2 regions of the Loigolactobacillus coryniformis subsp. coryniformis KCTC 3167 genome follow, and region 1 is predicted to be linked to the other one. Evidence: predicted binding sites of a transcription regulator. Region 1 holds the regulator's gene; the other holds the start of a gene.
What was found. The regulator LexA, encoded in region 1, represses DNA repair genes until DNA is damaged. The targets are predictions, from matches to a motif close to CNAACANNTGTTNG.
Positions count from the first base shown of each region.

Region 2: the regulator LexA is predicted to act here: its motif matches at 3,435-3,448, upstream of recX (recombination regulator RecX).

Region 1 covers NZ_CP017713.1:1,392,255-1,409,013, forward strand. Annotated here, with positions in the region: gene LC20001_RS06865 (hypothetical protein) at 1-274, shown strand, start outside; gene LC20001_RS06870 (hypothetical protein) at 288-659, shown strand; gene LC20001_RS06875 (PAS domain-containing protein) at 705-1,142, opposite strand; gene LC20001_RS06880 (alpha/beta hydrolase) at 1,328-2,107, shown strand; gene LC20001_RS06885 (hydrolase) at 2,114-2,737, shown strand; gene LC20001_RS06890 (hypothetical protein) at 2,908-3,096, shown strand; gene lexA (transcriptional repressor LexA) at 3,144-3,764, opposite strand; gene LC20001_RS06900 (DUF896 domain-containing protein) at 3,918-4,154, shown strand; gene LC20001_RS06905 (IS701 family transposase) at 4,253-5,626, opposite strand; gene LC20001_RS06910 (YneF family protein) at 5,813-6,031, shown strand; gene LC20001_RS06915 (lysophospholipid acyltransferase family protein) at 6,067-6,681, opposite strand; gene LC20001_RS06920 (tRNA1(Val) (adenine(37)-N6)-methyltransferase) at 6,793-7,530, shown strand; gene LC20001_RS06925 (GIY-YIG nuclease family protein) at 7,517-7,801, shown strand; gene LC20001_RS06930 (D-2-hydroxyacid dehydrogenase) at 7,890-8,882, shown strand; gene rpsB (30S ribosomal protein S2) at 9,119-9,943, shown strand; gene tsf (translation elongation factor Ts) at 10,207-11,091, shown strand; gene pyrH (UMP kinase) at 11,228-11,953, shown strand; gene frr (ribosome recycling factor) at 11,955-12,515, shown strand; gene LC20001_RS06955 (undecaprenyl pyrophosphate synthase) at 12,654-13,418, shown strand; gene LC20001_RS06960 (phosphatidate cytidylyltransferase) at 13,456-14,238, shown strand; gene rseP (RIP metalloprotease RseP) at 14,286-15,560, shown strand; gene LC20001_RS06970 (proline--tRNA ligase) at 15,637-16,759, shown strand, end outside.
Region 2 covers NZ_CP017713.1:677,527-683,925, reverse strand. Annotated here, with positions in the region: gene LC20001_RS03300 (AI-2E family transporter) at 1-609, opposite strand, end outside; gene LC20001_RS03295 (GNAT family N-acetyltransferase) at 903-1,334, shown strand; gene LC20001_RS03290 (hypothetical protein) at 1,370-1,693, shown strand; gene ntdP (nucleoside tri-diphosphate phosphatase) at 1,748-2,281, opposite strand; gene recX (recombination regulator RecX) at 2,407-3,207, opposite strand; gene rlmD (23S rRNA (uracil(1939)-C(5))-methyltransferase RlmD) at 3,535-4,932, shown strand; gene LC20001_RS03270 (heavy metal-binding domain-containing protein) at 4,989-5,312, shown strand; gene galU (UTP--glucose-1-phosphate uridylyltransferase GalU) at 5,369-6,253, opposite strand; gene LC20001_RS14670 (hypothetical protein) at 6,316-6,399, opposite strand, start outside.

The DNA.
Region 1 (16,759 bases):
TCGCTTGGCGACCACGTTGGCGCAAAAGCAACAGATCGCCGCAAAGATCAAGCAGATCAACCAGACCGGTAGCGCCTATAACATTATTGGCTTGGTGGTCAAACGCTCATTGCGGCCCAATATTATGTTCTGTTCACAGTTTGTCTACCAAATGTTACGCCTCAGCGGCTTGGCCTACTTTACCAAAGCCGATGGCAACGTGAAACCAACTGATTTGGTGGAGTTAGATTACTATAAAAAACTTGATTTTTGTTATGAAATTAAATTTAACTAAGGGATGATATTATATGCAAGCAGCATTTATTTTCGATTCACCTATGATCGCTAAGTTGCCCGCCGAGACGGTAGTTTATCTGCCTGGCACCCGTGACCACACGGTACAAGTTGCTGGTCACGAGGTTCATTACATCAAAGTTCCAGGCTACGTTAAATTCGGCGATCACTTGATCAACTTTTTTGTCCGTAAACTCCTTAAGATCACCAATGTGCCCGAATATTTGAATATGTTAAGCTTCGTTTATTTCTCACACATGGCGGCTTTTTACCTGCTGCAAAATGACTACGAGCACTTGCTATTTGCCAGTGACGAGCTTAAGCAAAAAGTCCTGCTACAAACGAAGCAGGCGGCATATACCGCGCGCGCCACGGTGATCGCGTAATACAAAAAATGAGTTGTCCCAGCAAATTGCCGGACAACTCATTTTTTATTTATATTTTTTGGTCAGCTTCATTAGTTTCAATAAATTACCGATCCAAGTGGTTTTAGTATATTCAGTCACATCTTCGGTGACTTCAATACAGCCGACGTACTCGCCAGCAGGGTTATGTAGGGCGTAAAAGGCCATGTGCACTTGTTTGCCGCGAATTGGGACAGTCATCGCAACTTTACCGGTGGCGCCGTCGTGCATTTCCGCCAGCACTTGTTTAACGCGGCCAGCACTATGCGCTGGATGAACGTCTAACACGTGATGATTTAACTTGCTAGGATCGCGTTTAAATAAGCGGTGGCTGTTGTTGGAGTACCAGCGGACGATATCGTTTTCGTCGATAAAATCAAATTCTTGGTCGATCGTGGCAAAAATGGCATTGAGCTGCTCTAAACGCAAACTGCCAGTTGCTAACTCAACGGTTGGTTGTGTCAATTCAGTTTCCTCCTATGTATCACATTAGTTATAGCTTAGCATAGCTTACTAGGTGAACTGAATAAGGGAAATGACTAATCTATTGCGGGACAAAATAGTTGCATTCGCTTACATAAATATTTTACAGTAGTAGCGCAAGGAGGTGTTACAATAAACTTAGAGATTCTAAATGAGGTGAATGCAATTTGACGCTAACAATTAAAAAAGATATTCAATACGCAGCTGGTTTAGCTTTAGACTGGTATCAGCCGCAAGGGCAATCATTGAAAGGATTATTGATTGCCATTCATGGTGGTGGTTGGTTTCAAGGTGATAAGGCTAAAGACGCTGACGTTGCGCAATGGTTAGCTGAACAGGGTTATTTAGTAGTGGTACCAAATTATCGGTTAGCACCGAGCTATAAATTCCCGGCACCACTGTTGGACATGAATCGCTTATTTAACTGGTTGCAACAAAATGCACCCCAAGTACCGCTGGCAGCAATTGGGGCCTCAGCTGGTGGTAATTTAGCTGTGGAGTTGGGTTTGAACTACGGTATTCCGGCGGTCTCATTGTCAGGAATTTTGGACATTGCCCATTGGTTGACAACGCATCCCGCTGTAGTCGCTAAACCGCGGCAAACTGCTGATTTATTGGATAAATTAGACAGTGCGGTCATTAATCAGGCTGGGACCGATGAAAGCTTTTATAAGTGGTTTATCACCAATTATGTCACTGATGAACAGTCACGGGCGGCAACTCCCTACCAGCACGTTAGTTCTGCCAGTGGCCCAATGTTGTTGATCAACTCGCTGGATGAATTTGTGCCGATCACTGGGGTAGTGCGCTTGAGTCAGCGGTTAACCCAGGTCAAAGTGCCAGTAGAAACGATCAGCTTAACCGGTAGTCGCCACGGTAAAGCGTATTTTGATGAAGTGAAAGCAAATATTTTACTGTTCTTACAACGTTATTTAACTAAGGAGTGACGCAATATGACCAGTGAACCACGCCGTGATCCACTTAAGGATGAATTGTTGACCCCAGAAAATTCGGCTTTTTTGTTAATTGATTATCAACCAACGCAGATCAATTCGATCAACTCGATCAACCGTGCGGAGTTGATCCGTAACGCGATCAGTACCGTTAAATTGATCAATACGTTTAAAATTCCGACGGTTTTATCGACCGTCAACGTGGCTACGACCATGAATCAAGAAACGATTCCAGCAATCAAAAAGTTATTGCCTGGTGTACCTAGTTATGATCGCACAACAATCAACGCTTGGGAAGATCAAGAATTTTACGCCGCAGTTAAAAAAACTGGCCGTAAAAATTTGATTATTGCCGCACTTTGGACCGAAGCTTGTTTGACTTTTCCGGCGCTGGATGCACTACGTGAAGGCTATAATGTTTTCCCAGTGGTCGATGCCGTTGGTGGCACTTCAGTAGTCGCACATGAGGCAGCTTTACGGCGGATCGAACGGGCGGGCGCACAGCCGACAAGTATCGCGCAATTAGCTTGTGAGCTACAACGAGATTGGAATCGGCATGACACTTCATCTGAATTTGCCCAAGATCTAGCCGACGCGGGTATTTTTCTCCGTTTAACTAAATAAGATCAAAGAAGAACGCACAATTAAATGTGGCGTTCTTCTTTTTTTAGTCACTGGATTAGCCCGTCAGTCGCCCCTCTGAGCGGAGTGGCTTTAAGAATAGGATTTACTTCTAGCTGATTTATTGATACAATACTTGGCTGGTGATAAATTATAAAACGGAGGTGAGTGGGGTGAATCAATGGATCTATGTGGTCTGTTATCAGAATTCAACGGCAGCGGCGCCGGCCTTTGAAGTATTGCGCGCCTACCGTAGTGAAAAGCGGGCGCAGGAAATCGTGGCGTTGTTGACCGCGACGCCATTTGAGCGCCACTCATTGACAACTGGGCATTACCTGTACCACAAAATTCCGTTAGCTTAATTCAAGGTTAAAAAAAGCCTTGGCACTAAATGCCAAGACTGATTAGGTTACATATGATTACGGTATAAGCCAACCACTTTACCAAGGATCGTGACTTGCTGTAAGATAATGGGCGCAAAAGTATCATTTTCCGGCTGTAAGCGAATATGATCACTTTCGCGGAAGAGCCGCTTGCACGTGGCTTCGTTTTCGGCCGTCATGGCAATGACAATATCGCCGTTGTCGGCGGTAGCTTGTTTGCGCACAATGACTTGATCGCCATCTAAGATGCCAGCGTTGATCATACTTTCACCACGAATGGTCAGCATGAACAGATCTTGTTCGGTATCGTCAAGATCAGGTGGGATCGGGAAAAAGTCAGTGGCTTCTTCAACCGCCAAAATCGGTTCACCGGCCGTGACCGTTCCTAAAACTGGAATACGGGCGGGGGCAATTTTTAAGGCTTTCAAACCAGCGTCAGTCAATTCGATTGCCCGCGGTTTAGTAGGGTCTTTTTGGAGTAAGCCTTTTTTTTCTAAACGAGCTAAATGTCCGTGAACGGTGGATGTTGATGATAGGGAGACCGCGGCGCCAATTTCGCGCACCGTTGGCGGATATCCTTTCTCAGCCACGCATTCATGAATGAAACGTAAGACTTCTATTTGTTTGGGTTCATGCGTTTTGATCATGGTTGACACCTCAGTCATATTTTATTAATTTTAGTGTAGCATACTCATTCACTCATTTCAAACAAATGTTCGGCCTGTGATTGTTGGTTTAATCAGTTTTCACGCCGTATTTGATGTCAAATTGAGCTGATATTGTGAAAGGTGACTTTAATAATGGAAAATAAATATCTCAAACGAATCAACGAATTAGCCCGTAAAGCTAAAGCGGACGGATTAAATGCCGATGAACAGGCAGAGCAAAAGCGTCTGCGCCAGGCCTACGTCAAGGAATTCCGCGAAGGACTGCGCCAACAGATCGAACAAACGCAGATCTTCAACAAAAAAGGCCAAGAAACCACGCCCAAAAAGGTCCAAGAGATTCAACGTAAAAATGGCTGGCGTAAGGACTAAGTCAATTTGCTGTAACCTATTTCTTTTTTCAATGGATCTAGGCGAGACTTGAAAGGTCAAACCACCTTTTAGCCTGCGCTTTAATTTGGTTCAGCACTTTACAGCTTTTCACTGACCCCCGACCAACAAGAAGCCAACCACTGAATCACCACTTTGGCCGGTGTTGTTTTTAACCGCCTTTGCACTTGCCGCGCTAAACTAGCCAAAAACAGCGCCGCTTGAATTTGCCGACTTAACCAGAGTTTGCGTTCACGCAAACTTTTGGTTACCAAAAAAGCTAAACTAGGTTGGGTCAATGGCAATACGATCATCAAGGTATACGCCGTATTCAATAAATGATGATCGGCTTCAATCTTGGCTACTGAACGCACGGCGTAATCACCGAAGTGCCAGAATGTTTTCATTTCATAAAAATAGGTCTCGATCGCCCAACGTTTTTGATAGTAGGCCAACGCTCGTAGCGCTGGCGCAGGGGCGCTGGTCTCCGGCGTCCGATAGGTGAGCTGGGTCGGATCAACGGCTAGGGTTTCGGTTGTGATCGCCGCTAATTCTTCGGGCGCGCTCGTCGCCATGAACAGACGACAAGTCGTCTTGCGTTGTACGCGGATCATGTAAACTGGCTGGGGCATCAAGCGTGTCAGACACCGCACTATACCGATCTGATCTCCGGCCGAACAAAGATTTAATGCAATATTTCCCAAATGGATCTGGTCACCATATTTCCGCGGCCGACCGCGCTTACCGGTGCGTTTGGGTAAGCCAAACATGGCGGTATCTTTACGCACATTGGCGATCATAGCTAGATTAGGTTGCGTCATGACCAGTTGGTTGATCTCAGCTTTGGGATACCAACTGTCACACAGTAGGAACACTTGTTGGTCGCTGGCGATCGATTTCAAAGTCGTCTTGATCATTTGCGCCGCTTGCTGGTATTTGGTCGCCTGTTCCGCCTGATAAAGGTGCGTGGCTAACGGCAAGAACGTATAAACTGGCTGGTCATCTTGGTCCCGCTGTGTTGGGATCATCAGACCTAAAGTAACGAAATCATGGGCATTGACGAGCCGCTTACCCGTATGTGCGGCGTGATCGAATAGATATTTGACGCCGGTAAATTTGTGGCCGAACTTGGGTTGGACCGTGTCATCCAGAACCAATAATAAGGGCAAGTCCTGACAAGTAGTGGGAATCAAGGTCAGTAAATACGTCAAGTTGCGCACTTCTAACTGTGGCAAGTGGTTACCGATCACTGCCAAAGCCCGATAAAACGTGTTCAAAGAATGCTTCGTCACCCGGCCCAGAAATTGTTCAAATAAGTGGCGGATCGAGTGGCGGTCACCGATCACTAACAACGCTAGACACAACCAAAAATAGTTAAGGCCCATTGGCTTAGACAAGCCAGCCGCTTTTAAATCAGAAAAATAGGCGTGGAGGGTGGTTAAAAGTGATGATTTTTGATAAAATGAGTTCAACACGAATCCTTCTTTCTAAATGGTTTTTTGTCGAACTCATTTTAGCAAAGAATAGGCATTCGTGCCTTTTTATATCCAAATTTTTTTAAAAAGCTGTAAAGTGCTGTTTGGTTCCTGCCTTTTAATTTGCCTAATAATTGTGTAAAATAAATAAATGAGATCGTTTTGAAAGGGGAAAACAACGTGGGAATGTACATTCTGATTTTTGTGATCGGTGCTGCACTCGGTGTCATCGGCGGTTTCTTTGGCGCACGGCAGTATATGAAGAAATATTTGCAAGACAATCCGCCAATCTCTGAAGATATGATGCGGACAATGATGATGCAAATGGGCCAAAAACCTTCTGAAAAGAAGTTGAACCAAATGATGGCTTCAATGAAAGCTCAATCGCGTAAAGCAGGTAAATAAAAAAACGATCGCCTAAGTAATTAGGCGGTCGCTTTTTATTTGGGAATGTATTTAAAGTTAGGATCGATCTCCGCATCGAGCTGTTTAAAGGCAGCTTGCATTTGATCATCGATCGCTGCCATGCCGTCTTTATCCATTTTTTGCTTACGGTCAATGTAGATCGGTTCGCCAAAGCGCACCGTGATCCGTTTGCGCGTGAAAAGACGTTTAAAGGTTAGCGGCCCTTGATAAACCGTGGGCACCAGCGGTACGCCACTCATGCGGGCGATCACTAACGCACCACCTTTTAATTCAGCCGAGTGGCGGGTGCCAGAAGGAAACATGATCAGCGATAAGTCACCTTTTTTCAAAATTTTCACCGGTGTCTTGATCGCCGAGGGACCAGGGTGAGCGCGGTTAACTGGAAAAGCGTTGGCGTGCACCAGGATAAAGCGAATGATCGGATTTTTAAATAGTTCTTCCTTGGCCATGAAGGAGAATTTTTTCGGGCTGCCAGCTAGGGCGTAGTAGATCGGATCAAACCAAGTTCGATGCGGACCGACTAGGATATAAGCGCCTTTTGGCAGCACTTCTTTATTTTCATAATGAGCGTTACCGTTGATCAGCCAAACCAGGCCGCGAACAACGGCGCGAATAAAAGTATAAAACATAATTTGGTTCCTTTCCGTGCTTAATTTATTTCATTATACCAAAAAATTGCAAATTGACTTGTTTTTTCATTTGAGTTTCGCTAATCTGGTCAAAGAAAGCGAGGCGTAATCGTGTTAAAAGCCGATGAACGGATCGATCAACTTTACAGTCAAGATATCAAAATCATTCAAAGCCCCAGTGTTTTTTCCTTTTCGCTAGATGCGGTGCTACTGGCGGATTTTGCGGTGGTCAAGCCGCGCAGTCGCAGCGTTGATCTTTGTGCAGGCAATGGCGCAGTCAGCTTATTTCTGAGCCGTAAAACCGCGGGGCCAATCGCGGCAGTGGAATTACAACCACGGCTGGCGGATATGGCCCAGCGCTCGGTGGCGTTGAATCAATTAACTGACCAAATCACGGTCCACCAACTGGATCTTAAGGACACCTTTAGTCAGATCGCCAAGGATAGCGTTGATGTGGTCACGTGTAACCCGCCATACTTCCCACCACTAGCCACGAGCAAGAAAAATCCCAATCCGTATTTGGCAATTGCTCGTCACGAGATCACCACCTCACTGGAAGCAATATTGAAAATAACCAGCGGCTTACTGAAAATGAATGGCAAAGCTTTTTTTGTTTACCGGCCTGATCGCTTTAATGAATTTATCACTAAAGCAGCAGCGTGGCGTTTACAAACTAAACGTGTCCGTTTCATCCATCCCAAAGCCGACCGCGAAGCCAATATGGTGCTGATCGAGCTGATCAAGGATGGTCGCCCCGGTGGCCAGCGCTTTTTACCGCCATTAACGGTTTATGATCAAAATAATCAATACTTACCAGAAGTCAGGCGATTATTATATGGCGACAACTAAAAAATTTTATTTTTACGTTTTACTCTGTGCTGACAACACTTTATATGGTGGATTTACCACTGACGTTACAAAACGGGTTGCCACCCATAACGCTGCTAAAGGTGCCAAGTATACCAAACCAAAAACGCGGCGACCGGTGAAATTGCTTTTTCACGAAGAATTTACCACAAAAACCGCGGCATTACAGGCTGAATGGCACTTTAAACATCAGCCACGGGAAGATAAGCTAGAATTCTTACAAAAGCATGGCGTTCAGGTAAGGTTACGATAAAATTTTCTGAAATCAGTAAATTTAGCTTTACCTATTTTCAGTAAATGCTTATAATGTAAAAGGACTATGAAGGGAGCAATCACATATTATGAAGTTTATTGTTTATGGTGTTCGTAAAGACGAAGAAGGTTATGCACATAACTGGTCAAAGGAAAACAAGATCGACGTTAAGCTTGTTGCTGATTTATTAAATAAAGAAACAGTTAAGTTAGCTAAAGGCTACGACGCAATCATTGCTTATCAACAATTGCCTTATGACAAAGAAATCTTTACTACTATGAAAGAATACGGTATTAAAGATTTATCAATCCGTAACGTCGGTGTTGATAACATTCCTACTGATGCAGCTAAAGCAAACGGGGTTCGCATTACGAACGTACCTAGCTACTCACCAAGTGCCATTGCTGAATTGGCAATCACTGGTTTGATGCAGTTACTTCGTCGGACACCAGAATTCAACGAAAAACTCGCTAAAGGTGACTTCACTTGGGAACCAGATATTGCCCGTGAATTACACACAATGACCGTCGGTGTCGTTGGTACAGGTCGTATTGGCCGTGCCGGCATCAACATCTACAAAGGTTTTGGCGCTAAAGTTATCGGCTACGATGTATTCCGTAACCCAGAACTTGAAGCAGAAGGTATGTACGTTGACACATTGGACGAATTATACGCCCAAGCTGATGTCATCACATTGCACGTACCAGCCGTTAAAGAAAATCATCATATGATCAACAAAGATTCCATTGCTAAGATGAAAGATGGTGTCATCATCATCAACACTGCCCGCGGTGAATTGATCGAATCTAAAGACTTATTAGCTGGCTACAAGTCAGGTAAAATCGGTGGTGCCGTACTTGACGTTTACGAAAACGAAGTTGGTATCTTCAACAGCGACTTTACTGGCAAAAAAGTGCCAGATGCAACTTTAGTTGAATTAATGAAACAACGCGACATCTTGGTTACACCACACGTTGCTTTCTACACGGAAACAGCCGTACGTAACATGGTCGACGTTGCCTTAGATTCTGCTAAGAGCATGATCGAAAAAGGCGAAAGCCGTAACGAAGTTAAATTCTAATTTAACGTTTACTAACAAAAATTCGTTCCCTCGGGAGCGGATTTTTTTGTTTCTAAGCGTCATTTTGGCAAAAACATAAAAAGTAGTTGCGTCACAACTGGTTTTACGGTAAACTATTACTCGGTGCTTTAAGGCATCACAATTCACACCTTGCGCGATAATAAGCGTGGTGCTTGCAGTGCAAGTTCACTTGTTAATTGACCGCAGGGGAGGAAAAAACCTAGGAGGAAACAAATATGTCTGTTATTAGTATGAAACAATTGCTTGAAGCCGGCGTTCATTTCGGTCATCAAACACGTCGTTGGAATCCAAAAATGAAGCCTTACATCTTCACTGAAAGAAACGGTATCTACATCATTGACTTGCAAAAGACTTTGAAATTAGTTGATAACGCTTATGACTTCATGAAGAACACGGCTGCTGATGGCGGTATCGTCCTTTTTGTTGGTACAAAGAAGCAAGCACAAGATTCAATCGCTGAAGAAGCAACTCGTGCTGGCCAATTCTACGTTAACCATCGTTGGTTAGGTGGGACTTTGACTAACTGGCAAACCATCCAAAAACGGATCGCACGCCTAAAGGAAATCAAACAAATGGGCGAAGATGGCACATTTGATAAGTTACCTAAGAAGGAAGTTTCACAGTTGAACAAACAACGTGAAAAACTTGAAAAATTCTTAGGCGGTATCGAAGATATGCCTCGTATCCCAGACGTCTTGTTCATTGTTGACCCTCGCAAAGAAAAGATCGCCGTTCAAGAAGCACAAAAATTGAACATTCCGATCGTTGCTATGGTTGATACTAACAGTGATCCAGATGACATCGATGTTATCATCCCATCAAACGATGATGCTATCCGTGCCGTACGTCTGTTAACTTCTAAGATGGCTGACGCTATCGTTGAAGGCCGTCAAGGTGAAGAAGCAGAAGCCGCTGCACAACAAGCAGCAGCTGCAAGCGAAGCACCAGCAGAATCAGCAGCAGCTGATGATGAAGCACCAAGCAAAGAGAGCTTACAAGATCTACAAAAAGCTGTCGAAGGCAAAAACGCAAACAAATAGCATAAAATCAATTTTAAATTGAGTGATTTAGGGCTGTCTCAAAGGTTAGGCACAATCTGCAAGCCTTATTTACGAGGCGGCCCTTTTTTGTGGAGTGTTTTGGAAAAGCGTTTAGATTATGGAGTGTAGCCTAGTTAGGCAATAAGAGACATGAAATGGCTCGTTTGACTCATGCAATAATCTGCTTTTCCAAACACGTTCGCGCTCACTCAAGCCCCAAAAGCGTTCAAAATAAGCAGTTATTAAATAGGAGGTTGTACACAATGGCAACAAAGATTACAGCGGCACAAGTTAAGGAATTACGTGAAAAATCCGGCGCCGGCATGATGGCAGCTAAGAAAGCCTTAGTTGCTGCTGACGGTGACGTTGAAAAAGCAATGGAAGCTTTACGTGAAAAAGGCGTAGCAACTGCAGCTAAGAAGAGTGGCCGTGTGGCTGCTGAAGGTTTAGCTGATGTTGCCGTTAACGGTGATGTTGCAGCCATCGTTGAAGTCAATGCTGAAACTGACTTCGTTGCCGGCAACAAAGATTTCCAAAGCTTAGTTCAAGCAATCGCTGACACGATCGCTGCTAACCAACCAGCTGACATGGATGCTGCCAATGCAGCTAAAATGGCTGATGGCAAGACCGTTGCTGAAGCAGTCATCAACGCTACTGCTACGATCGGTGAAAAGATCAGCTTCCGTCGTTTTGCTTTATTAACTAAAACAGCTAATGGTCATTTCGGTTCATACCGTCATATGGGTGGTAAGATCGCTGCTTTAACTCTTTTAGAAGGTGCTGATGACGAAGCAGCTAAAGACGTTGCAATGCACGTTGCTGCCATCAACCCACGTTACGTTTCACGCGAAGACGTACCAGCAGACATTATGACTGCTGAAAAAGCAAAATTAAAAGAAGAAGCTTTACAAGAAGGCAAGCCAGAAAAAATCGTTGAAAAGATCGTTGAAGGTCGTTTGAACAAATTCTTGGCTGAAATCAGCTTAGACGATCAAGAATTCGTTAAGGATTCTGATCAAACCGTTGATCAATTCGCTAAATCAAAAGGCGGCAAAGTTGTCAACTTTGTTCGTTATGAAGTCGGCGAAGGCATCGAAAAAGTTGAAAAAGACTTTGCGGCCGAAATTCAAGCTGAATTAAACAAGTAAGCATTCGTAATTTTAGGGAACGCAGACCCCTGCGCTCCCTTTTTTTAAGGTCAAACGGGCTTAGATATGCTAGAATGGAATAGGAAACTCTTACAGTCAGATAAACAATTAATGGTGAAGCAGGAGGAAGCAGTTCATGACGAAAATCAAGTATAAACGGGTGGTCCTTAAAGTCAGTGGTGAAGCACTCGCCGGCGACAAAGGTTTCGGGATCAACCCACCGATCATTAAGGATGTTGCTAAGGAAATCAAGGAAGTTTACGCCCTAGGTGTACAAATCGCGATCGTCGTTGGCGGTGGCAACATTTGGCGTGGACAAACAGGCGCTGAAATGGGCATGGAACGTGCACAAGCTGATTACATGGGGATGCTAGCCACAGTAATGAACGCATTGGCGCTACAGGATAACTTAGAACAACTTGATGTCCCAACACGGGTACAAACTTCAATCGAGATGCGCCAAATCGCTGAACCTTATATTCGGCGGAAGGCGATTCGTCATTTGGAGAAAGACCGGGTCGTTATTTTTGCTGCTGGTACTGGTAACCCTTATTTCTCAACCGATACAACTGCTGCTTTACGTGCTGCTGAAATCGATGCCGATGTTATTTTAATGGCAAAGAACAATGTAGACGGTGTTTACTCAGCTGATCCAAACAAGGATGCGAGTGCAACTAAGTTTGAGCAGTTAACACATTTGGATATTATCGACAAAGGGTTAAACGTCATGGATTCCACGGCAAGCACCTTGTCAATGGACAATGATATTCCGTTGGTCGTCTTTAACTTAAACGAATCGGGCAACATTAAGCGCGTCGTTGAAGGTGAACAGATCGGCACAACAATTAAAGGGGAGAAATAATATGGCTCAAGATCCAGCAATTGCAGAAGCACAACAAAAAATGGTCAAGGCTGAAGAAGCTTTGCAACGTGAATTAGGTCAGATCCGTGCCGGCCGCGCTAACGCCAGCATTTTGAATCGGGTCACCGTTGATTATTATGGTGCACCAACACCAGTTAATCAGTTGGCAACGATCACGATTCCTGAAGCACGGGTTTTGATGATCACACCATACGATAAATCAACTTTGAAAGAGATCGAACGGGCAATTTTGGCTTCTGATCTTGGTTTGTCACCAGCTAATGATGGGACGGTTATTCGTTTAGTGATCCCACAATTAACTCAAGATCGGCGTGAAGAATTAGCTAAAGATGTCAAAAAACAGACGGAAGAAGCTAAAATTGCGATTCGGAATATTCGTCGTGATGCGATTGAAAACATGCGTCGCCGGGAAAAGAATAACGAATTAACCGAAGATGATCTGCACGAATTAGAAGAAGAAACACAAAAGATCACCAATGCAGCAACTAAGAAACTTGATGAAATTGCTGCTACTAAAGAAAAAGAAATTTTGACTGACTAGACACATTGATGGCCGCGGCAAAATGTCGCGGCTTTTTTGTTGGCGTATGACTGATTTAATTGGGAATTAATGGTCAGCCCAGCGCTTTTTTGATACAATTAAGATTAGTTTGAAAATTTAGAAAGCAGGCGCTAATCTTTGTTCTCATTTGGAAAAAAACAGCAAACCACGCCCGTAACGCTAGATCCTAATCGAATTCCCGCGCATATTGCGATCATCATGGATGGTAACGGCCGCTGGGCTCAACAAAAGCACCGGCCCCGCGTCTTTGGTCATCGTGAAGGTATGGAAACCGTTAAGCGGATCACTCGGCATGCTAGCGACTTAGGTGTTAAAGTCCTGACGTTGTACGCTTTCTCAACTGAAAATTGGAAACGACCCGATGACGAAGTGAATTATTTGATGCAGTTACCGGTTGATTTCTTTGATACTTTTGTCCCTGATCTGATCAAACAAAATGTTCGGGTCAACGTGATGGGATACGTGGATCAATTACCGGCGAAAACGCAAAAAGCAGTGCGCGCGGCGATGGTCGACACGGCACAAAATACTGGTATGGTGCTTAATTTTGCTTTAAATTACGGTAGCCGGGCGGAGATCGTCACCGCTGTTCAAAAATTAGCAGCCCAAGCGGCGACTGGTGAGCTTGATCCAGCAACGATCGACGAACAAAAAGTCGCTCAAGCATTGATGACAGCCAATTTAGGTGAATACGCCGATCCTGATCTATTGATCCGCACTAGCGGTGAAGAGCGAATCTCTAACTTTTTATTGTGGCAGATTGCTTACAGTGAATTGGTATTCACCGATGCACTGTGGCCAGATTTTGATGATCAAGAACTTGAGGCAGCGATTCTAGCCTATCAACGGCGTGATCGGCGTTTTGGCGGCATTAAAAAGTAAAAATTAATTATTTAGTGGAAAAAGGAGTGTTACCTGAATGCGACAACGTGTTATAACTGCAGTTATTGCATTAATTATTTTTATCCCGATCGTGTTACTCGGTGGGGTCACTTATGATATCATGGCCATTGTCCTAGGCTTAGTTGCAATGTCCGAGATCTTCATTATGCGTAAGAAAATCATCGTCTCACTGGAGGCCTTACTTGGCGGTCTAGCGGTGTTAGCAATCATGATACCTAATTCATGGTTACCAGCCGGCACCAATCGTTTATTTATCTTTTACCTGATCGTTATGCTAATGTTAGTCAACATGGTATTTTCTAAAAACCGGGTCAACTTTGATGACGTTGGTGTGACTAGCTTGGCGGCCGTTTATATTGGACTTGGCTTTCATTATTTCATTGCCGCACGGCAGGAAAGTTTAATGATGCTGTTTTATATTTTGTTCACAATTTGGGCAACTGATATTGGTGCTTACCAAATTGGGCGCAAGTTAGGCAAACACAAGTTAGCCCCACAAGTTAGTCCCAATAAAACTTGGGAAGGGTCTATCGGTGGGACGCTTTGTGCGGTGATCATCGGCGGCATCTTCGTGGCCTTTGTACCTGAGATCCAACTGTATTCACTACCAACCATGATCCTGTTCACATTGATCTTTTCGATTTGCGGCCAGTTAGGCGACTTAGTGGAATCATCTTACAAACGGCATTACGGTGTTAAGGATTCCGGTAAGATTTTACCAGGACATGGTGGTATTTTAGATCGTTTTGATAGTCTATTGTTCGTTTTGCCGATCGTACATCTGTTTACCTTGATCTAGAGTGCTCGGCTTTCTAGCACACTCTAGTCAGAGAAAGGGGCAATTCTGTGGAGACCTTAATTGTATTTATACTGATATTCGGTGCGATCGTGATCGTACACGAATTTGGCCATTTCTACTTTGCCAAGCGGGCCGGCGTCTTGGTGCGCGAATTTTCAATCGGCATGGGGCCTAAACTCTTAGCCAAACGTTATAATGGCACAACCTATACACTACGTTTACTGCCCTTGGGCGGTTATGTGCGGATGGCGGGCATGCAGGATGACGAAGATGATGAGCTACAACCAGGGACACCGGTGACATTAACGTTGAACGCTGATCAAAAAGCCACTCGGATCAACGCCAGTCAAAAAGTTTTACTAAATGACGGGATCCCCTTTGAAATTGCCCAAAGTGATCTGCAAAAGGACTTATTTGTTAGCGGTTATGAAAATGGTGATGAGGATAACTTAAAACGGTATCCAGTCGATCATGACGCCACGATCATTGAAAAAGGCGGCACTGAGGTACAAATTGCCCCCATTGATGTCCAGTTTCAGTCGGTGTCGATTTTACGACGCATGATGATCAATATTGCTGGGGTGATGAATAATTTTATTCTCGGGATCTTGACCTTTATGTTGGTGGCCTTTTTAGCTGGTGGTGTCGCCCGTTCGGACTCCAATCAGTTAGGTGCGATCCAGCCAGATTCAGTTGCGCAAAAAGCTGGCTTAAAAAGCGGTGATCAAGTCACTGCGGTCAACAATAAGAAAACGGCGACTTTTATTGACGTTGCTGAACAAATCAATCAATATCCGAATAAACGGATCAGTTTGACCGTGGTTCGTGACGGTAAGACGAGTACGGTCAAACTAACGCCGAAAGCAACCACTAGTAATGGTGAAAAGGTCGGTGTGATCGGGGTGGCCGTGGCGCAGGATCATTCGCTAGGCGCCAAAGTCACGTACGGCTTTACCTACACTTGGCAAATTCTAACGAATACGCTAAGCACACTAGGTGGCATGTTTGTCCATGGCTTTAATATCAATAATTTTGGCGGCCCAGTGGCGATGTACTCGATGACATCACAAGCCACTAAGATGGGCTTTACCACGATCTTGAATTTAATGGGCTTATTGTCGATCAGTATCGCGATCATGAATTTACTACCCATACCGGCTTTGGATGGTGGTAAATTATTGTTGAACATCATTGAAGCAATCCGGCGTAAACCGATGGACCCAGAAAAAGAGGGCATCATTACCTTGATCGGTTTCGCGTTGATGTTATTATTGATCATTGCCGTTACCTGGAACGATTTTCAACGCTTTTTCATGCGCTGAGCGGATTTAAAATTAATTAAGAAGTAAAACGTAGCGTACCATGTTGCGCTACGCTCTAAAAAGGAGCAATTTATCCATGAAACAGTCAAAAGTTTTTATCCCTACGTTAAAAGAAACGCCTAATGATGCTGACTCCAAGTCACATCAAATGATGCTGCGCGCCGGCTATATTCGCCAAATGAGCGCCGGCATTTACAGTTATTTACCATTAGCTTACAAAGTACTGCAGAAGATCAATCGGATCATCGAAGAAGAAATGGAAAAAATCGATGCCGTTGAAATGCTGATGCCTGAAGTGATCCCTGCTGAATTATGGCAAGAATCTGGCCGTTATGACACGTACGGGCCTGAATTGTTTAAATTGCGTGATCGCCATGAACGTGATTTTATCTTGGGACCAACGCACGAAGAATCATTTACCGATTTGGTGCGCGATAACTTAAATTCATACAAGAAGTTACCACAAGTGCTTTATCAAATTCAGCCAAAATATCGGGATGAAAAGCGTCCTCGGGCTGGCTTGTTACGTGGTCGTGAATTTATCATGAAGGATGCGTATTCATTTACAGCAAATGTGGCTGATCTGGATAAAATTTTCCGCCAAATGGAAGCCGCTTATCGGGCGATTTTTGATCGCTGTGGCTTGGATTATCGGGCAATTATTGGTGACGCTGGGGCAATGGGCGGTAAAGATTCCGTTGAATTTTCCGCGCCCGCCGCTATTGGTGAAGATACGATCGTTTATTCGGATGCCGGCGACTATGCCGCTAATTTGGAAATGGCTACAAGCCTGACTTTGAATAAGAAGACGACTGAAGCACCAGCTGAGTTGGAAAAAGTAGCGACGCCTGGAGCCAAAACAATCGCTGAAGTCGCTGAATTATTGAACGTTGAGGTTGAAAAAACGGCAAAAAGCATGTTATTCATCGCTGACGAAAAGCCCGTTTTAGTTTTAGTTCGCGGTGATTATGAGATCAACCCCGTTAAGCTAAAGAATTATTTGGAAGCGGATAGTTTAGAAATGGCTACGGATGAACAAGCGGTTCAATATATGGGTGCCAATTTTGGCTCATTAGGCCCCGTTAATTTAGCCGCTGATGTGCGCTTGCTAGCTGATTTCAGTGTACAAAACTTAGCTAATATTGTCGTTGGTGCCAGTGAAGATGGCTACCATTATTTAAACGTGAATGCCGACCGTG
Region 2 (6,399 bases), 720 kb from region 1:
ATACTTTGCCGGAAGTAGCCGCTGCACATTAGGAATCAAGCGATGTCCATCCTTCAACATATAAAACAGCATCACCGGAATTGTGATTGCAGTCACCGCAACACTAGTCACCGTCCCAACAACTGAACCGATACTACTGGTGAAATATTTTAACAGAGATTGCATGATACTGCTAAACGAAAGGTTCATATCGGTGATTGCTTTTTCCAGATCCACCTTTTTTAAAAGCGGGTTCTTCATCAAGCTTTTAGCTAGATGTTCCATATCTTTCGCAACCGTTGGTAAATTACTCAGTAACTGGGTGATTTGATTGACCAAGTTAGGGATCACCGCCCAGATGATCAAAGCCAAACCGCCAAAGAAAATGACGAATACGATCAAAATTGCCCAATTACGAGAAATTTTCAGATGGCCTAACAACTTGACCAGTGGATTAAATAGATAAAATAAAAATCCCGAGATCAGGATCGGTACAAATAAGGTGGCAATAAATGTGCCAATCGGTGAAAAAATGAAGCCGATCTTTGTACACATGAAAATTAAAGTCGCCACGATCAACAATTCTAGTGACCAAAACATCAGCCGTGAATGACGAATCTGTTCAAACATCAGCAAAGCTCCTTATCCATTAAATTTAAATTTGGGTTAATCAATGGTTAGCGTGAGTGTTAAAACCACGTAAAGTTTAACCGGTAGCTAACGCTAGACTTCATCCAAAATCAATAAATTAGCGCCGCCAGTTTTTGTAGATAATGTTATAATCATTCTACCAAACTTAATACACAACCAACAGCGTACAGCGATTATTTAAGCCTGCACAGCCGCCTTAAATTGTCGTTCAAATCTACGCTGCTAGCTTAGTCAGCAAAACCAATACTTATTTTAAAATAGGGAGCGTACTTATGGAAATTCGCCAAACTACTGATTTAAATAGTCCGATTTATCACGACGCACTTGCGATCCGCAAAACTGTTTTTGTACAAGAGCAGCACGTGCCGATCGATTTAGAAATTGAAAATGAAGACAAAACGATTCATTTTGTCGGTTACATTGGGCAGCAACCAGTCGCTACAGCCCGTTTATTACCTGAAGCTGGCGGCTATCACGTTCAACGCGTGGCTATTTTACGCGAGCACCGCGGTCACGATTATGGGCGTGAATTATTTGCCGCGTTAGAAGATTATGCCCGCCAACACGATCGTTTAACACTGACTTTAGGTGGACAAGATCATGCATTAGGTTTTTACGAACGATTAGGCTTCAGTCGAACCGCACGACCTGGCTTTTTAGACGCTGGTATCCCCCATCATGAAATGCAAAAAAAACTTGATTAGCATACGCTCAAGCAAAATGAAAGGAGCCAGTAACCATGCGGTTGATGACTCAAATTTTAATCTATTTATACGCGCTCAGTATGTTGATCGGCGCGCTTACCAGCGGTATTATGGGTGAACTTTCTGTGCCACTGATGGTTGTTAATTTAGGCTTTGCCCTACTTTTATACTTAACTCATTTTAGTCGCTGGTTTTTCTGGAGCGGAATCGTTGGTCTACTGGTATGCGCGCTGCTTAACGGACTCGCGCTCAATGGTCAGATCACCTTAACTTACTTTATTGGCCGGCTACTATTTACCCTGGCGATCAGTGCTTTATATGTTCGCTTTGTTCAACAACCAGCGCAAAAAAACGACTAAGACAAAAATCGTCTTAGTCGTTTTTTATTGTGCATAGATCCAATTGACTTCCGCTTACCGGTGGGCAAGTTCCAGGTAACGTTGATACCAAATATCAATATATTCTTGCGAGAAAGGTCCCTTATGGTGATCAGACCAATCGACCAAGATATTGACATTAGCCTTCAAAATCTTGTCTGTCGCATTGGAGTAATGCCAACGTTTGCTATTGGCTTCATATTCATCGACATCCAATAATTTTCTTTCGCCATCCGGAAAAACTTTGACATCCAGGTCATAATCAATATACTTCAGTGCTTCACGGTCTAATACAAACGGCGAGGCCAGATTACAATAATAAGAAACCCCGTTATCACGGATCATGGCAATGACATTAAACCAATAATGTCGGTGGAAAAATATAATTGCCGGTTCCCGCGTTAGCCATCGCCGTCCATCTGACTCCGTTACCAAAGTATGATCATTAACACCAATTATCTCGTTCTCCGATGTTTTTAAAATCATCGTGTCACGCCACGTCCGGTGTAAACTTCCGTCATGTTTATAACTTTGGATCGCGACCGATTCCCCTTCTTTCGGAATACGCATGCGCTAACCTACTTTCTGACGTTCATTACGTTGAAGTTGATAACACCGAATTATCATGAACATTATATCAAAGTTTACTGCAAATGACGAAACTTTATTCCTAGATTTTCAGTAAACGCGCTCGATTATTCTGTTTCAGCTTGCTTTTCAGTTAAAAAGTGATCAATTTGATCCAATGCAAATCCTTTACGATAAAGTTGCTGCTTAGCCTTTTGTTTCCGTTCATAGCCACTGTAGCGTGCTGTTTTCCGCCAAACTTTTTCACCTTGTTCAACTAGTGCTGCCCATTCTGTATCGTCATCCCGAACTAATTCTAGCTGACTAATAATTTGATTAGTCACATCAGCATCAAATCCTTTTTGCCGTAGACCTAGTCGAATTTTCTGTTGCCGATTCTGAAAACTTTGTTGCCGATAGCGTTTAGCTAATTTTTCAGCTAATTTCAACCCGTTAGCCAGTAGATCATTAGTAGTAAATAAATCCAAAGCATTAGTGATCAATTCTGGTTTGACCCCTTTTTCGCGTAATTTGGTTCGAATCACTTGGGGGCCCTTATCACTGGTGCGCATCGCGGTGCGCACATAACTAGCCGCATATCCGGCATCATCCAAGAGATTTAGTTCATACAAGCGTTGAATGACTTGTTGCCGTACCGCCACTGGAATATCGTGTTGTTTTAGGTAGATACGCACTTCCATCTCTGTACGCAATTGATACGACAAATAATTTAGTGCTAACTGATAGGCTTGTGCATGAGCCTCAGCGGTATCGATCTCAGCGCGCAATTCCGCAGGCACTTCCATGCCTTTAGTTAAGCGAAACTTAATCAGCACACTTTCACTGACTGGAAAAGCATATTCCTCATCAAGGTAAATATTGTAGCGTCCTTTACGTTTCTGCGTCGTAATTTTTGTAATTGTTGGCATCACGTACCGCCTCCTTACCTACATAATTAGGACGTTGTGTCATAAGTAATTTATGGCCGACGTCTTCTTTGCACTTCCGAACAATATAGTTAAAACGTGTGCCATGTTTCAACTTGGCGGTTTTATTTCGGTACGAAAATCAACCACTACTGTGGCGTAGTAGCTGGGCGTCTTACGTCACACTCTCCATTAAGCTATTTTCATTATATCAAGCCTAATAGTAGATGCAAATGTTTGTTCGCGTTGCTTGTACTCCAATTGAGCTATGTTATACTAAAACAGCAAATTTAACGAAAAACTTTATTTAAATCTATCTAGGAGGCAAATATGCCAGAAATTACTTATTTTCATGACATTCAAGTTGGCCAGCGTTTTCCTTTGACAATCAAACGGCTCGGCATCAACGGTGAAGGAATCGGCTATTACAAGCGGACGATTGTCTTCGTAAAAGGCGCTTTACCTGATGAAGTCATTGTAGTCGAAGTCACTGCCACGGCACCCAAATACGTTAACGCTAAAATTCATACACTACGTAAAAAAAGTCCACAGCGAGTTGAGCCTCGTGACGCTGATTACTATGGTCATGTTGGTGGTATCGAGCTAGAACATTTAAGCTACCCTGCTCAATTAGCCTTTAAAGTCGATGTTATTCGCCAATCGCTGGAAAAATTCAAGCCACGCGGTTATCAACATTACAAGCTACTCCCAACGATCGGTATGGCTGAGCCATATGAATATCGTAATAAGGCTCAGTTCCAGGTACGTGAACTAAACGGTCATGTTGCCGCCGGTTTATATCAAGAACATAGCCATCAATTAGTCGATTTGAAAACTTTTAGCACGCAACGGCCAGCCACGATGCAAGTTATTCGGTATGTAGTGGCATTGTTAGAAGAATTAAAGGTACCGATCTACAATGAAGAACAAAATTCTGGTATCGTCAAAACCTTAGTCGTCCGCGAATCATTTAGTACTGGGCACCTGCAACTCACTTTCATCACCAATTCACGTAAATTACCACATAAACGTGAGTTGCTGAGCCGTATTCACACCAAAATGCCACAGATCACGTCGATTATGCAAAATCTGAATCAAGGACGAACTTCGCTGATCTGGGGTGAAGAAACCTTCAATCTTGCCGGCGATGACTATATTACGGAAACACTGTCCGGCCTGACTTTTAAATTATCTGCTCGTGCTTTTTTCCAGCTCAATCCTGCCCAAACAGCTAAGATGTATGCTCTAGCACGTGAAGCATTACAATTAGCTCCCCACGAAAGCTTAGTGGATGCTTATTGTGGTGTTGGTACGATTGGTTTGTCGCTGGCGGATACCGCTAGCGAAGTCCGCGGTATGGACATTGTGCCGGCAGCAATTGCCGATGCCCAGGAAAATGCTAACTTAAATCACATCGATAATGCTAAATACGAAGTCGGTAAGGCTGAGGAATTATTACCACAGTGGTTGGCCGCGGGTTTTGCACCTGATGCTTTAGTCGTTGATCCACCCCGGACTGGCTTAGATCAAGCTTTGTTGCACGCAATACTTGATAGTCGCCCACAAAAATTTGTCTATATCAGTTGTAATCCGTCAACTTTAGCCCGCGATTTAGTCCGTCTTAGTGAAGTCTATGCCGTTGACTATATTCAATCGATCGACATGTTTCCACAAACGGCACGCGTCGAAGCCGTAGTCCGGTTAGAAAAAAGAAATATCTATCGTTAAATCGCTTACAATGATAAACTTAGGTTGAAACTTAAATTTCCTTAGGAGGCGATTTTATGGCCGATAAAATTTTAGTCACCACCACTGAGCACATTCCTGGGCATGAATATGAAATCATTAGCGAAGTGTTTGGCTTAACCACGCAATCTAAAAACATTGCTCGCAATATTGGTGCTGGCTTAAAGAGTCTCGCTGGTGGCGAGATCCACGCTTACACTGATTTATTGACGGAAGCGCGTGATGTAGCAATTGAGCGGCTCCGTGAAAATGCAGTTGCTTTAGGCGCTGATGCCGTGGTCATGATGCGTTTTGACTCCGACTCGATCACTGACGGTATGGAAACCATTGCTGCTTATGGAACTGCGGTAAAATTCAAGTAAAATAATAAACGTTCAAGGATCACTTCTGATCACTTGAACGTTTATTTTATTACCTATTATTTTTGGCTTAACTTATGCCCTAATTTAATAATGTAATCGCACAATTCGTCTTTGATCTCGGGATGCTGCAGACCAAATTCAATATTAGTCGTTAAGTAGCCCAATTTGTTCCCTGTATCATAACGTTTGCCGGTAAATTCACGGGCAAATACGCGTTGGGTTTTATTCATATGATCAATGGCATCGGTCAGCTGAATTTCACCGCCAGCATCCGGTTTTTGAATATTTAAGCTATCAAAAATTTCCGGTGTAAACAAGTAACGCCCGATGATAGCTAAATCGCTAGGTGCTTGCTCTGGTTTAGGTTTTTCAACAAAACTTTGAACGTTGTATAACCCTTTTTCCGTTTCCGCAACGGGCTTAATGACCCCATACTTAGAAACTTCATCATGCGGCACTTTAATAACCGCTAACGTGGAAGCGTGGGTTTTATCATAATCGTTCATCAACTGCTTAGTCAATGGGACCTTGGATTGTGTAATGTCATCGCCGAGCATAACCACAAATGGTTCGTCGGCAACGAAGTCCTGAGCCAAACGAACTGCATCGCCGAGACCTTTAGGATAAGATTGCCGAATAAAGAATAACCGTACCCCGATATCGGTGGTACTTTCAACTAATTTCAATAACTTATCCTTATGCCGATTCTTCAAAACCATTTCCAATTCAGGCACTGAGTCAAAATGATCTTCAATTGGTCGCTTGCCTTTACCGGTGATGATCAAGATATCCTCGATCCCGGCTGCCTTAGCTTCCTCGACTAAAAATTGAATCGTTGGCACATCGACGATCGGCAACATTTCTTTAGCCATCGCTTTCGTTGCTGGCAACAAACGTGTCCCCAGTCCTGCGGCTGGAATAATTGCTTTACGAACCTTCATTATGAAAATACTCCTCCTTGATCAAAGCTTAATTTTTTGAATCAGGTTGTTCTTCTCACTTATTATACCGTATTTTGTGCTTTATCGGCAGCTTCATCCTTTTTCGGCGAATGAATATGTTGCATCCGGCCTTTATTGCGACCAAT